2 linked regions of the Celeribacter indicus genome follow. The main gene of each other region encodes a partner of the protein of the gene in region 2 in a complex. Links are inferred from orthologs where the notes say so. Each region holds a gene or a part of one and is shown on either strand. Other genes may lie near its edges. The genes, in order: P73_RS00275 and dapF.

What was found.
Region 1: the proteins of dapF (region 2) and P73_RS00275 are in contact, whole or in part, in a solved structure (PDB 5YGU), measured with the Escherichia coli proteins. The link is inferred for Celeribacter indicus from one-to-one orthologs.

The regions. Positions count from the first base shown.
Region 1 is NZ_CP004393.1:55,653-58,676, reverse strand. Bases 89-2,794 are described here. They hold P73_RS00275 (RNA pyrophosphohydrolase), read left to right. Parts: upstream 89-1,056; coding sequence 1,057-1,533; downstream 1,534-2,794. Other genes in these bases: P73_RS00270 (lytic murein transglycosylase), read right to left, coding at 1,540-2,794; P73_RS00280 (S41 family peptidase), read left to right, coding at 89-1,006. In the rest of the region: more of P73_RS00280, read left to right, coding at 1-88; more of P73_RS00270, read right to left, coding at 2,795-2,802; rnr (ribonuclease R), read right to left, coding at 2,892-3,024. UniProt on the Escherichia coli protein: Master regulator of 5'-end-dependent mRNA decay.
Region 2 is NZ_CP004393.1:318,674-321,970, reverse strand. What follows is about bases 312-3,290. They hold dapF (diaminopimelate epimerase), read right to left. Parts: upstream 2,229-3,290; coding sequence 1,395-2,228; downstream 312-1,394. Other genes in these bases: P73_RS26300 (toll/interleukin-1 receptor domain-containing protein), read right to left, coding at 2,663-3,148; mtaB (tRNA (N(6)-L-threonylcarbamoyladenosine(37)-C(2))-methylthiotransferase MtaB), read right to left, coding at 312-1,395. Also shown: more of mtaB, read right to left, coding at 136-311. UniProt on the Escherichia coli protein: Involved in the succinylase branch of the L-lysine biosynthesis and in the biosynthesis of the pentapeptide incorporated in the peptidoglycan moiety. Catalyzes the stereoinversion of LL-2,6-diaminopimelate (L,L-DAP) to meso-diaminopimelate (meso-DAP).

The sequences.
Region 1 (3,024 bases), 260 kb from region 2 along the record:
GGAAGGCTTCGTCAAGGTCGTTGCGCCGATGGACGGTACTCCCGCCGACATCGCCGGGATCGAGGCGGGCGACTATATCACCCATGTGGACGGGGAGAGCGTTCTCGGTCTGACGCTGGACGAGACGGTGGACCTGATGCGCGGGCCGGTCGGCTCCGAGATCGTCATCACCATCGTGCGCGAGGGAACCGACGAGCCGTTCGACGTCTCGATCGTGCGCGACACGATCAAGCTCACCGCCGTGCGGTCCCGCGTCGAAGGCAATGCCGTCGTGCTGCGCGTCACGACCTTCAACGACCAGACCTATCCCAATCTCCAGGCCGAGCTGAACAAGGGTGTCGAGGAGCTCGGCGGGCTCGATAATGTCGACGGGTTCGTCGTCGACCTGCGCAACAACCCCGGCGGCCTGCTCGACCAGGCGATCAAGGTCTCCGACGCCTTCCTCCAGGAGGGAGAGATCGTCTCCACCCGCGGCCGCAATCCCGAGGACAGCGAACGCGTCAACGCGACCGAGGGCGATCTCGCACAGGGCAAGCCACTCGTGGTGCTGATCAACGGCGGCTCCGCCTCGGCCTCCGAAATCGTCTCGGGCGCGCTCCAGGATCATCACCGCGCCGTGGTCATCGGCACGAAATCCTTCGGCAAGGGGTCGGTCCAGACAGTCATGCCGCTTCGGTCCGACGGGGCGATGCGGCTGACGACGGCCCGCTACTATACGCCCTCCGGCCGCTCCATCCAGGCGCTCGGCATCTCTCCCGACATCGTCGTCGAACAGCCGCCGCGCCAGCCGCAAGAGGAGACGGCCGAAGAGTCGACCGCGCCCCGTCTGCGGTCCGAGGCCGACCTGCGCGGCGCGCTCAACAACGACAGCCTGACCGAAGACCAGCGCCGGAAGATCGAAGAGGAACGCACCGCCGCCGATGAGGCCGCGAAACTGCGCGACGAGGATTTCCAGCTCGCCTACGCGGTGGATCTTCTCAAGGGCCTGTCGAAGATCGGCCAGTGACTGCCGGGGCGCCCAAAGGGTGCCCCTTTTCCACCGCAAGAGAGACTTCCATGACTGAGTTTTCCGATCTTCCCTATCGTCCCTGCGTCGGGATCGTCCTGACAGACGGGGAGGGTCGCATCTTCGTCGGGGAGCGCATCGACACGCCCGGCGCTTGGCAGATGCCACAGGGCGGGATCGACGCGGGCGAAGAGCCGCAGGAGGCGGCGCTGCGCGAACTGGGCGAAGAGATCGGCCTCGGCTCCGAACAGGTCGAGGTGCTCGCGCGCACGGCCGACTGGCTGACCTATGACCTGCCCGATCACCTTCTCGGCAAGGTCTGGAACGGGAAATACAAGGGGCAGAGGCAGCTCTGGTTCCTGCTGCGCCTCACGGGGCCGGAGGAGGCGATCGACATCGCGACCGATCACCCCGAATTCTCGCGTTGGAAATGGACGGACAGGGCCGGCCTTCTGTCCGATATCGTGCCGTTCAAGCGCGATATCTACGAGGAAATTGTCCGGGAATTCTCCGCCTCTCTGGCGTGAGCCGCCTCAGCGCAGGTGACGCATCAGCTCCTGCGACGGATAGCCGTCCGGCGTCACGCCGATCGAGCGCTGGAAGGCGCGGATGGCATTGACCGTATTCGGACCGATGATGCCGTCGATCTTGTCATCGAGAAATCCGCGGCGTGTCAGGAGCTGCTGCATCTGCTTCTTCTCGTTGAACGACAGGGGCGCATATCCGCGCGGCCAGGAGGCCTGGATCGCGGGGCCACCCCTCAGCCGGTCCGACAGATGTCCGACGCCGATCACATAGGCATCCGCCTTGTTGTAGCGTTCGATCACCGCGAAATTGTCGAAGATCATGAAGGCTGCGCCCTGCGCTCCCGCGGGCAGGAGGATCGAGGCACGCCCGTAATTCGGCACCGGGCGCCCGTCGATCCCGACGACGCCGAGCCGCGCCCAGTCGTCCGGGGAGCGCATGACATCGCGCCGCGCCGAGCTGTAGTCGAACCCGGAGGGAAGCCGCACTTCGACACCCCATGGCTGCCCCTTGTTCCAGCCGTGCCGCGCCAGATAGGCCGCGGTCGAGGCGAGCGCGTCGGTCGGGTCGTCGGACCAGATATCGCGCTTTCCATCCCCGTTTCCGTCTACCGCAAAGGCGAGGAAGGAGGTCGGGATGAACTGCGTGTGCCCCATCGCGCCGGCCCAGCTCCCCGTCATCCGCGCGGGCGTCGTGTCGCCTGCCTGAAGGATCTTCAGCGCCGCGATGAGCTGGCTCTCAAAGAACGATCCGCGCCGCCCGTCATAGGCAAGGGTTGCCATCGCCTCGATGATATGGACGTCGCCGCGATGCTCGCCATAGGCGCTTTCCAGTCCCCAGACCGCCGCGACCACGTATTTGTCCACGCCATAGACCCGCTCGACCCCGTCGAGCACGGCGGCATATTTCCGCATCGCCGCCTGACCGTTGCTGACCCGTGTGGGGGAGGCGGCACTGTCGAGATAATCCCAGATCTGCTTGGTGAATTCGGACTGCCGCCGGTCCTTTGCGATCACGTCCGAATTGTAGTGCACGCCCCGAAAGGCCCGGTCGAAGGTGGTGGCGGAGATTCCCTCGCGCAGGGCGCGGCTGCGGAATCCCGCGATCCAGGACTGGAAACCCGCCTCGGCGGAAGCAGATGCGAGGTGCATGTTCGTCTGCCCTTTCATCTGGCCGGGGAGTGTCGGGGTGTAATCGACCGGTTGCGCCTTGGCTGCGACAATGCCGAAGGACAAGGCAATACCGGTGAGGGAAAGAGAAACTGCTCGCATTTTTTGACCTGCTCCGATGTATTTTTCAAAGCGTAAACCGAAGATCCCGCATCCATGAAGCAGACAAAACACGCACCGGCGAATTCTTGCTATCGCCGGCGGCGTTCGACCTTCCTGCGCGTCTTGTCCCGCCTCGCCTTGTTCTTGTTGACCTTGCGCCGCACCACGCCGGCCTTTGCCCGTCGCGGACCACGCGGCAGGCTCGCCCCCTCGACCGAGAGA
Region 2 (3,297 bases):
TCGGCGGCGCCTTGCGGGCATGTGCCCCCTAACCGTCCGCCGCGCGGGAATTTCCCGGAAAACCATCGGACCCGCCTCGGGATGCCCTCCGTCGTATTTTCGGATGACAGCGGCGGACGGAACAACGGCGCGGCTTCATGCGGTGAGGCGGGCCCCGGAGATGCCGGTGATCGTGGCACGAAGAAGCGCCCCTTCCCTCTGCGGCGTGGCAAAGGCGACCTCGGTGAACTGTTCGGTCCGGCCCATCCGGTCGTTTTCCATCAGCACCATGTGCGCGCGACCGACCTGCGCCGCGAGGTGCTTCTCGACCTGGCGTTCGCCCGCGGCCCTCAGCCGCGCCGCGCGGTCGCGGATGACCTTTCCGTTCACCTGGCGGGGAATCTTCGCTGCCGGGGTGCCCTCCCGCTTCGAATAGGGAAAGACGTGCAGCCAGGTCAGATCGCATTCCGCGACGAGTCGCAGCGAATTCTCGAAATGTGTCTCCGTCTCGGTCGGAAAGCCGGCGATGATATCCGCGCCGAAGGTCATTTCGGGACGCAGCTTGCGCGCTTCCTCGCAGAACCGGATCGCGTCGTCGCGCAGATGCCGCCGCGCCATGCGCTTGAGGATGAGGTCGTCGCCATGCTGAAGCGACAGGTGCAGATGCGGCATGAGGCGCGGCTCCGTCGCGATGGCCTGCATCAGCATCTCATCCGCCTCGATGGAATCGATGGAGGAGATCCGCAGCCGCGGCAGGTCCGGCACGAGCTTGAGAATGCGCATCACCAGATCGCCCAGACGCGGCGCCGCCGGAAGATCGGCACCCCATGAGGTCAGGTCGACCCCGGTCAGCACCACCTCGTTGAAGCCCTTGTCCACGAGACGCCTGATCTGGTCCACCACGACACCCGCGGGCACGGAGCGCGAATTGCCCCGCCCGTAGGGAATGATACAGAAGGTGCAGCGGTGGTCACAGCCGTTCTGCACCTGCACATAGGCGCGGTGCCGCCCGAACCCGTCGATCAGGTGACCCGCCGTTTCCGTCACCGACATGATGTCGTTGACCTGCACGCGCTCGGTCTCTCCGACGAAATCGGGTCCCATCGCCTGCCAGGTCTCGGCCTGCATCTTTTCCGAATTGCCGATGACGAGATCGACCTCGGCCATCGCCGAAAAGGTCTCCGGCTCCGTCTGCGCGGCGCAGCCGGTGACGATGATCTTCGCCGCCGGGTTCTCGCGCCGGAGCTTGCGGATCTCCTGGCGGGCCTTGCGCACGGCCTCGGCCGTGACGGCGCAGGTGTTCACCACGACCGCGTTCTCGACCCCCGCGCTCGCCGCGAGCTCCTTCATCGCCTCCGTTTCATAGGCATTGAGGCGACAGCCGAGCGTCGCGAAGACGGGCGCGTTGTCGGACATCAGACCCGCTCCAGGAAGGAAAGATCGAACCGGCCGGCAAAGACCGTTTGCGTCGGCCCCGTCATCCAGACCCCGTCCTCGCGCCAGTCGAGCGTGAGCCAGCCGCCGTCCACTTCCATACGCACGGTCCTGTCGGTCAATCCGCGCACATGCGCCGCGACCGCCGTCGCGCAGGCGCCCGACCCGCAGGCCAGGGTAATGCCCGTCCCGCGTTCCCAGACGCGCATGCGGATCTCGTCGCGTGCGCGGATTTCGGCAAATTCCACATTCGTGCGTTCGGGAAACAGAGGATCGCATTCCACCCTGCGGCCCCGGCCCGCCACGTCGACATCGCGGATATCGGGAACGAAGAACACCGCATGCGGGTTTCCCATGCCGACGGCCACCGGCTCCCCCTCGAGCGGGAGGAAATCCGTGTCGACGGGATGGGACAGCGGGATCTCGTCCCACATCCGCTGCGGATGCCCCATGTTCACCGACACTTCCTCGCCCGCACGCCGCGCACTCAGCACACCGCGTTCGGTGCGGATCGACACGCTGTCCCGACCGCTCTCGTCGAGCATCAGCCGACCGACGCAGCGCGTCGCATTCCCGCAGGCGCCGGCCCGCGACCCATCCGAATTCCAGAAATCGAGCGCGATATCCGCCTCCTCCGCGTCGCGGATCTCCGCGAGCTGGTCGAAACCCACACCGCGATGCCGGTCCCCGATAGCGCGCGCGAGCTCCGGCGAGACAAGGGCATCGCGCCCCCGTGAATCGATGATCACGAAGTCATTGCCCAGCCCGTGCATTTTCAGAAAGGGCAGGTCTGTGGAGGCCAGATCTTGTCGCATGGCCGCGCATATATACCCTCGTGAAACCTTTTCCAAGAATTTCTCAGTTTTCGGCTTGACGCTCTCGTCTTGCGACGTTAGTTCCCCCGCACAGCCCGACGCGGGCTGCCGAGAGTGGGCCGTTAGCTCAGTTGGTAGAGCAACTGACTTTTAATCAGTGGGTCGCAGGTTCGAATCCTGCACGGCTCACCACTTCTCCAAATGACGATTGTCGGGTGACACCCGACTTGGCCATTTGTGACAGGTTTCTGTCCATTGGTGCAATCTCGGTCAGCAGAGTTGCTTGGTCAAGGTTGGCTAACTGAAAAATGGCTCCACTGCTGCAGTGACTGAACTCTAAGCGATATCCGTCCGAACACCATCAGGGATCGTTTCGTGGCACGTACCTAACCGTACATGCAACATGCAGGGCTCGCTTTGACCTTCCAAAACGATCAAGCGGTAATTAGCTCAGCGATCTTGGCCGCGACTTCCGCCATCGACTCTTCGGCAGTACTCAAACCTGCCCTGGACGCCAATAGAAGGCTAACTGCCTCAAGCTCCTCATAGGTTGTTCCATGAACAACCGGGACTAGTCGCTCGCGTCGTAGGAGCGCAGACAGTTCTTTGTCCGCGACTCCTTCTGCTGGTAGTCGTCGCAACATCGCGGGTGTCACCAAAACGATACCAACGCGCGAATTTACCAAGCCCCTATCAATTGCGCGCATCATTGGAACACCGAGGCCAAGATCTTTCTCACTGAACCACACGCGCACACCTTGGGCTTCGAGCAAGTCATGCAGTTCTTTGGCAGAGCCTTGCCTGTCATCCCAAGCATGGCAGAGAAATACGTCTCGAAGATCAGGCTGGGAGGCTGCCAGGTGCTCCACATTTTCTCGAATCGGCGTGAGCGCCAGCACTTGCTCAGGCGTATACAACATAGCCGAACTAGCACCCGACCACCGCGGTTTCACGGTGCGACGGCCTGCGCCACCGCTGGCCCTACTACTGCTCCCTGAAGAGCGCGAAGGAGGAGCGCTTGAAGCGTAACTGCTATATCCGCCGCCGAACCCGCCGTAGCTTCTAGATC